DNA from 2 places in the Rhizobium sp. Pop5 genome. Region 2 is predicted to be linked to the other one. Evidence: predicted binding sites of a transcription regulator. Region 2 holds the regulator's gene; the other holds the start of a gene.

Region 1 (4,423 bases), 1.7 Mb from region 2:
CGAGTTCGGCGACAGCACTATTGATCTCACGCAGCGTCCCGGCTTCCTCGCGGGTCGATTCCATGATCTCGTTGATCTGTCCGTTGATCGCCTCGACATGGGCGCCGATACCGGTCAGCGCAACGCCCGCTTTTTCCACAAGCGCCACGCCGCTTTCGACTTCATGCGTCGATTTCTGCAGCAGGCTGGAGATTTCCTTGGCGGCACTCGACGAGCGCTGGGCGAGTTCGCGCACTTCCATGGCGACGACGGCAAAACCCTTGCCCGATTCACCCGCGCGCGCCGCCTCGACGCCGGCATTGAGCGCCAGAAGGTTGGTCTGGAAGGCAATGTCGTCGATGACCGAGATGATCGTGTTGATCTGACGCGAGGAGGCCTGGATTGCTTCCATCGCCGCGATGGTCTCGCGCATGATCTGTCCGGAGCCGGTCGTCTCCTTCTTGGCGTCGCGGGCAATGCGCTCGGCCTGTTCTGCCCGCTCGATCTGTCGGCGAACGGATTGGGTGATGGCGTTGATCGCATTCGCCGTCTCGGTGATCGAGCCGGCCTGGCGCTCGGTGCGCGCGGCAAGCTCGTCGGCGCCGGTGCGCATCTCCTCGGACCCGGCGCGCACCGCCATCGAGTTACCGCCGATCGCCGTCATGGTTTCGCTGAGTGTGGCAAGCGCCTCGTTGAAATTGATACGCAGGCTTTCGAGTTCATTCGGGAAGCGGGTATCGATCTGATAGGCGAGATCGCCGCTTGCCAGATGATGCAGGCCCTCATCGATCGCCTCCACCACCTGCTGCAGCGTCTTCGCCTCGGCCTCACGCTCGGCGAGGTTCCGCTGGCGATCGTGTTCGGCCTGCAGGCGGGTCTCCTCGCTGGCCGCTTCGAGTTCGCGGCCTTCGACCAGCGACTGCCGGAAGCGGGCGAGCGCATTTGCCATCGTGCCGATCTCGTCCTTGCGGTTCAGGCTACCGATCTCGCTATCGAGCTTGCCGTCGGCGACATCGCGGGTGACGCCGGCAAGGCGTGCCAGCGGCGAAAACAGGAAATTGGTGACGAGCCCGGTCGCAACCGCCATGACAACGAGCACCCCGATGCCGATCATCGTCAGCAACATGGCGATCTCGACCGAGCCTGCGTTGAGCTCGCTGAGCAGCACGCTCTCGACCACCAGAAAGCGATCGCCGCGATAGTCGATGCCGCGGACATAGGCGCGGGCAGCACCATCCGCCCGGTCGAAATCGGCAACCGTCATTGCCGAGCTGGCAAGCGCGTCCTTGATGAAGGTGAAAGGTGCCGCATCGAGCGTCGAAAGCTTGCCGCTTCCGTCAAGACCGATGGCGGATCCATCCGCGGAGACGATCGCAGCCTGCGCCGTGTTGCCCTTGACGATGCCCTTGGCGAGAATGGCGGTGACGATATCGTCACGTACCTTGAAGAGGATGATGCCTTTGGCCGCTCCGAGCTTGACGATCGGCACGGCATAGAAGATCGCCGATTTGCCGCTGGCCGCATCGACGCGAAGGCCGGAAAAACCTGTCGGCGCGGCGTCATCGGTCGCCTTGGCGGTATTCTCGATCGCCTTGGCGAAAGCGATGCCGGCGCCGGCCGCCTTCCAGGCGTCCGTTTTCAGGTTCTCGGCAAAGTCGTCCTCCTTCTTGTAGGAATAGAGGACAGTACCGTCGAGATCGGCGATCAGCAGGTCGCTGAAGGCGGTATCCTCGAGGTCGCGGGCGACTTCGCCCTGCGTCTTTTCATGATTCGAGTAATAGAAGCCGCTCGGCCCTTCCGGCTTCATCAGCTTCTCGCGCTGATCCGCCGGGTTCGGATTGCTCGTGATGAAAACCTTCTTCAGCTCGGCGCGGGCATCGCCGGAAGTCTTTTCGATGGTTTTCCAGCCGCTCTTGAGGCTGGTGATCGACATCTGCAGCGCCTCGATGCGCGCGATGGAATTGGCCTGGTTTTCAAGCTGCGTCAGCTGATCCTGCAGCATGTCGCCGCGGAAGATCAGCACGCTTTCCTTGGCCTTCAGCGCCTGCTCGTCGGAGATGCGGCTGCTGGCGAAATAGGCGAGCACGTCGATGACCGCTATCGACAGCACGGTCATCAGGATGAATGTGGCAATAACCTTGAAGGACAGGGACTGAAATCTCTGAGCCATATGCAACGAACCCTTCTGAACGGCGTTTGCCAGCCCCGGCATGTGGCGCATGCCTGGTCGACAGAGCTAGAATTCGAGCATCTGTTTTAATTCGCAGTAAATGGCGCGCCTAAAACTTGGATGTTTTTGTTTTGTTCACATATCGATGGCACTTATTTCACAATCGCTATAGGTTGAACCATGCAAAATACGATTCGCATCATCGGCATCGATCCGGGTCTTCGCCGCACCGGCTGGGGCATCATCGACACGCTGGGCAATTCCCTGCGCTTCGTGGCATCGGGAACGGTGACTTCGGACGGCGACATGGATCTCGCCTCCCGCCTCTGCCAACTGCATGACGGCCTGGCGGAAATCGTTCACAGCCACAAGCCGGATGAAGCAGCCGTCGAACAGACATTCGTCAACAAGGATGCGGTGGCGACCCTGAAGCTCGGCCAGGCCCGCGGCATCGCGATGCTGGTGCCGGCGCGCGCCGGCCTGCCGGTCTCCGAATATGCTCCGAACGCCGTGAAGAAGGCCGTCATCGGCGTCGGTCACGGCGAAAAGCAGCAGATCCACATGATGTTGAAAATCTTGATGCCGAAGGTCGAATTCAAAGGCAACGACGCCGCCGATGCCCTGGCGATCGCCATCTGCCACGCGCATAATCGCGGCAGCAACCGGATGCGGCAAGCGCTGGCCGGATAATGCAAATTGAACATTATTTCTCCCGAAACGCACCCTTGAAAGACCGCGCCCCATGATCGGCAAGCTGAAAGGCACCATAGACGAGATCGGCGAAGACTATGTGCTCGTCGATGTGCACGGCGTCTGCTACGTCGCCCATTGCTCGACCCGTACGCTGTCCAAGCTCGGCTCGGCCGGCGAAGCCTGCGTGCTCTTCATCGAGACTTATGTGCGCGAGGATCAGCTGAAGCTCTTCGGCTTCATGACGGCGCTGGAGCGCGAATGGTTTAACCTTCTCCAGAGCGTCCAGGGCGTCGGCGCCAAGGTGGCGCTCGCCGTGCTCTCGACGCTGACGCCGGGCGAACTTGCCAATGCGATCGCCCTGCAGGACCGCGCCGCTGTCTCCCGCGCGCCGGGCGTCGGTCCGAAAGTGGCGATGCGGCTCGTCACCGAACTCAAGAACCGGGCGCCGGCCTTTGCCGGGGAGGCGATCAATATCGCCCTCAAACAGGAACTCGGCGAAGGTGTCGCCGCCGCACCGGTTGCCGATGCGGTTTCCGCGCTCACCAACCTCGGCTACAGCAGAGACCAGGCGGCGAACGCGGTCGCCGCCGCGATGAAGACAGCCGGTGATGGCGCCGACAGCGCCAAGCTGATCCGACTGGGGTTGAAGGAACTGGCGCGGTGAAGGGCTGGAAAACCGATGATGGGATGTCGAGACAGCCGTCTTTTGGTGTATTGGTGTGACAGGTTTCAAAACGGAATGAGAGCATGAGCGAACCCGCCCGCCTGATATCGCCGGAAAAGCGGGGCGAAGATCTCGATATCACCCTGCGCCCGCAAACGCTGGACGAGTTCACCGGCCAGGCGGAAGCACGCGCCAATCTCAAGATCTTCATTGAGGCGGCGAAGAACCGCGGCGAGGCGCTCGACCATGTGCTCTTCGTCGGCCCGCCCGGCCTCGGCAAGACGACGCTGGCGCAGATCATGGCGAAGGAACTCGGCGTCAATTTCCGCTCGACATCAGGCCCGGTGATCGCCAAGGCCGGCGATCTTGCGGCCCTCCTCACCAATCTCGAAGAACGCGACGTGCTCTTCATCGACGAGATCCACCGCCTCAACCCGGCCGTCGAGGAAATTCTCTATCCTGCCATGGAGGATTTCCAGCTCGACCTCATCATCGGCGAAGGCCCGGCCGCGCGCTCGGTGAAGATCGACCTGTCGAAATTCACGCTTGTGGCAGCCACCACCCGTCTCGGCCTGCTGACGACGCCGCTGCGTGACCGCTTCGGCATCCCGGTGCGGCTCAGCTTCTATACCGTCGAGGAGCTGGAACTGATCGTGCGCCGCGGCGCACGGCTGATGAACCTGCCGATGACCGAAGAGGGTGCGCGCGAGATCGCAAGACGTGCCCGCGGCACCCCGCGCATCGCCGGCCGGTTGCTGCGACGCGTGCGTGATTTTGCCGAAGTGGCGAGGGCCGAAGCGGTCACCCGCGAGATCGCCGACGAGGCGCTGACCCGCCTTTTGGTCGACAATGTCGGTTTCGACCAACTCGACAAGCGCTACCTCAACATGATTGCCGTCAATTTCGGCGGCGGCCCG
Region 2 (4,423 bases):
GCCGGATCGATATCGGACGCTCTGCTCGAATGGCTATACCGGTTGCGCAGCGGCATCGGCGACCGCATACGGCTGGTCTTGCCCGGCGATACCGGCGCCTTTGCTGCCTCTCTTGTCACTGATGAGAGACGTGCGATCTCGGATGAGACGACGGAGGCGCTCCGGCAGTCCGGCCTTGCCCATATCGTTGCCATCTCTGGTCTCAACATGGCATTGTCGGCCGGCATCTTCTTTGTCGGACTGCGCGTCATCCTCAGCCTGCTTCCGAGCATTGCCCAGGCTTGGCCGACAAAGAAAATCGCCGCAGCCGGTGCGCTTGCCGCCGTAACAGCCTACTATTTGATCTCCGGCTTCGCGGTCTCTGCCGAACGCGCCTTCATCATGATGGCGATCATGCTGATTGCCGTATTCTTCGACCGGCCGTCGATCAGCCTGAGAAACGTGGCCCTATCAGCTCTCGTAATCCTGTCGATCTCGCCGTCGGAAGTGCTGGGACCGAGCTTCCAGATGTCCTTTGCGGCAACGCTTGCCCTGGTTGCCGGCTACGATCTCTGGAAAAGGCGATCGATGCGGGAGAATGCGTTTGCCAAGCTGCCGGTCATGAAGCCCGTCTTCGTGGTCGGAGGCTTCTTTGGCGGCATCTTCCTGACCTCGCTCATTGGCGGTCTATCGACCGCACTGTTTTCGATCGAGCATTTCCATCGGCTGACTGCCTATGGACTTCCGGCGAACCTTGCGGCCATGCCAGTCATCTCCTGCATTGTCATGCCATTCGGAATGATGGCGATGCTGCTGATGCCCTTTGGCCTCGACGGTCCGTTTTGGCAGGTCGCAGGCTTCGGCCTTGAGCTGGTGATGAAGATCGCCAAGACGGTATCGGGTTGGGGCGGTGATATCGGCGTCGGCCGCTTGCCCGGCTGGTATTTCGCCGTGGCGGTTGCGGGCTTCCTGCTCATGATGCTGCTGCGCACCCGGCTGCGCCATATCGGCACCGCCATTATCGCGGCTTCGACGCTGACCCTGATCGTCCTGCCGGTCCCCCGATCGCCTGATCTGGTGATTTCGGAAGATGGCGGACTTGTCGCGATCGCCGAGAGGGCGGCATTGGCCTCCAATCGTGAAAGGCCGCCGGATTTCATCTTCGACCAGTGGCAGAGAGCACTTGTCCTGCCGACCCACTATCCGCCGAAGATGCTGGACGGCCCCGCCATTCCCGAGGGAGACGGTCGTCGCGTCAGGCTTTCCGGCGATCAGCAGGACGAAGCGAGGGTCGCGATGCGGGCGGCGGCGACCGGTGGTGAAACAAACCGCTTTTCCTGCGTGAAGAAGGCCTGGTGCGTATCGCGACTTGGCAATGGAAAAGTCGTGACCGTCATCGACAATGCCGCCTATCTCGGCCCCGCCTGCGATGCCGCCGATATCATCGTGACTTCGGTACGGCTGCGTTTCGATCGCTGCCGCACAGGCGCATCACTCTTCACCGGTGAAACGCTGCGCAGGACTGGCTCCCTCGAGCTGCGCTTTACGGATGGCGGCCTTGAAGTCGCGACCGCATTCGACACCTTGTCGAGGCCATGGATGCGCCATCGCGCCTATGACTGGCGCAGCGACAGCTTTACCGATTCCGGCACAGCCGATGTCAATGATAGCGGCGGATAAGGCCGACGAGTTTGCCTTGAACCTTGACCCGATCCGGCCCGAAGATACGGGTCTCGTAAGCCGGGTTGGCCGCTTCCAGTGCGATCGAGGCGCCCTTGCGGCGGAAGCGCTTGAGCGTCGCTTCCTCGTCGTCGACGAGAGCGACGACGATGTCGCCGGGGCTGGCGGTGCTGCCGTTGCGGATGATCACGGTGTCGCCGTCGAAGATGCCGGCGTCGATCATCGAATCGCCCTTGACCTCCAGCGCATAATGTTCGCCAGAACCGAGCATGTCGGCCGGAACGACGATGTCATGCGTGTTGTTCTGGATAGCCGAAATCGGAACGCCGGCGGCGATTCGCCCCATGACGGGCACGGAGATCGAGTTACCATTGTCGGCGACGGGCTTTACCGAAGCAGGAGCGGCGACCGGCTGGGGCTTGCCGAGGCTGCCTTCGATGACGCTCGGCGAAAAGCCGCGCCGGGGCTGAATGCTGGGGCTGTAGGCTTCCGGAAGCTTGATGACCTCGAGAGCGCGAGCACGGTTCGGTAGGCGGCGAATGAAACCTCGCTCCTCGAGTGCGGTAATCAGGCGGTGGATGCCGGATTTGGAGGCCAGGTCCAGGGCATCCTTCATCTCGTCGAAAGACGGTGGAACGCCGGATTCCTTCATGCGCTCATGAATGAAAAGGAGAAGCTCCTGTTGTTTGCGCGTGAGCATCGACGTCAGACCCCGTGATTGAAACAAATCCAGAACGGACACTATATGTTCCATATGTGTTCCGCAAGTAGCTAAATTTCCGTAAAACTTCGCATCAACTCGTTGAGATTTTTATTTTCATAGCCCAATCGGCAGGCAATCTTGAATTCAGATGATCGCTGCTGCACATCTCTAGCCATTTCAGGGAGAGGGATATCATGAACGAGCGCTCCGCCACGCCGCACCCGCTGGACCATGTCGTGCTTCCCGTCGTCAATATCGACCTGGCGCGCGAGAGGCTCGGCAAGCTCGGCTTCACCGTCGCCGCCGATGCCCGTCATCCCTTCGGGACGGAAAACGCCTGCGTCTTCTTTGCCGACAAAACCTATCTGGAGCCGCTCGGCGTCGCGAGCGTCGAGGAGAGCGACGCATCAGCGCGAAAAGGCAATGTCTTCACCGCCCGCAACCAGGCCTTCCGCTTCCGCTGCGGAGACGAGGGGCTTTCGGCAATCGTCTTCGCCACGGAAGATTCTGCCCGCGACCATGAGAAGTTCGCCAGCACGGGATCGAGCGCCGGCGAGATGCTGGAGTTCAGCCGGCCGATGAAGATGCCGGATGGTTCCGAGAGCGTCGGCAGCTTCAAATTGGCCTTCGCGGGCGATCTGCGTGCGCCCGATCTCTTGCTCTTCACCTGTCAGCGCATCAACCCGCTTCCCGCCGATCGTGATGCGCTGGAGAAACATGCCAATGGCGTCACCGGCATTGCCGAGGTGGCGCTTTGTGCGCCGGAACCAGCCACGTTCGGCCCGTTCGTCAGCCTTGCCGCTGCGCAGTCGGCAATTGAGAAAACCGGTTTTGGCGTCAAGATCGCGGCGTCGAATGCGAGAATCAGCCTGATGACGCCGGAAGGGCTGGAAGCCTATTTCGAGATTGCCGTCTCGCCCGCCGAGCGGGGGCTGCGCGGCCGGGCGATCCTCTTCAATGTCGGCGATCTTGCCGTGACAGAAGCGCATTTGGCTGCTAACGGGGTGACCTACACACGCAAGAACAATCGCATTCTGGTGAAGCCCGCGCCCGGCCAGGGCACGCTCTTCGCCTTCGAGGAAAGATGATGAGCACCAATACGAATTCCGAAGTCAAGATCGGCCAAGGCGACGCTCAGGTCACCTTTTCCAATACCGGCCGCCTGTCGCTGATCGCCGGGCCCTGCCAGATGGAGAGCCGCGATCACGCCTTCATGGTGGCGGGCACGCTGAAGGAGCTTTGCGGAAAGCTCGGCATCGGCCTCGTCTACAAGAGCTCGTTCGACAAGGCGAACCGTACCTCGCTCTCGGCCGAACGCGGCATCGGGCTTGAAAAGGGCATGGAGATCTTTGCTGACCTGAAGAAGGAATTCGGCTTTCCCGTCCTGACCGACGTCCATACCGCCGAGCAATGCGCGGAGGTGGCAAAGACCGTCGACGTCCTTCAGATCCCGGCCTTCCTCTGCCGGCAGACCGACCTTCTCATTGCCGCCGCTAAAACCGGCCGCGTCGTCAACGTCAAGAAGGGCCAGTTCCTCGCGCCCTGGGATATGAAGAACGTCCTGAAGAAGCTGAACGCCAGCGGCAATCCGAACGTGCTTCTGTGTGAGCGCGGCGCTTCTTTCGGCTATAACACGCTGGTCTCCGACATGCGTTCGCTGCCGATCATGGCGGCGATGGGCGCGCCTGTGGTTTTCGATGCCACCCATTCCGTGGCGCAGCCGGGCGGGCAGGGCGATTCCTCCGGCGGTCAGCGGGAATTCGTCGAAACGCTGGCGCGTGCGGCGGTGGCTGCCGGCATCGCGGGCGTCTTCCTCGAAACTCATCAGGATCCGGACAATGCGCCTTCCGATGGCCCGAACATGGTCTATCTCAAGGATATGCCGCGACTCCTCGAAAAGCTGCTTGCCTTCGACGCCGTCGCCAAGAGCTGACAGTCAAAGGCCTGACATGATCGTGCTATAGCCACGATTGGATACGCAATCGAAGGTGCCGTCATGCAGCATTGTAATTTGCGCACCTTCGATTAAGACAGGTTTCGAACGATTTATCACCCACCCGA

What was found. Region 2 encodes LexA, which represses DNA repair genes until DNA is damaged. Its sites were predicted from a motif close to TGTTCNNNNTGTGTTCNG; they were not measured.
Region 1: a site for LexA is predicted at 2,271-2,288, ahead of ruvC (crossover junction endodeoxyribonuclease RuvC). Genes of this name have one in related genera too.

The regions. Positions count from the first base shown of each region.
Region 1 is NZ_CP099399.1:3,256,526-3,260,948, forward strand. Features, by position in the region: gene NE852_RS18300 (methyl-accepting chemotaxis protein) at 1-2,149, opposite strand, end outside; gene ruvC (crossover junction endodeoxyribonuclease RuvC) at 2,330-2,839, shown strand; gene ruvA (Holliday junction branch migration protein RuvA) at 2,892-3,506, shown strand; gene ruvB (Holliday junction branch migration DNA helicase RuvB) at 3,590-4,423, shown strand, end outside.
Region 2 is NZ_CP099399.1:1,535,882-1,540,304, forward strand. Features, by position in the region: gene NE852_RS09800 (ComEC/Rec2 family competence protein) at 1-1,659, shown strand, start outside; gene lexA (transcriptional repressor LexA) at 1,640-2,359, opposite strand; gene NE852_RS09810 (VOC family protein) at 2,557-3,450, shown strand; gene kdsA (3-deoxy-8-phosphooctulonate synthase) at 3,450-4,295, shown strand.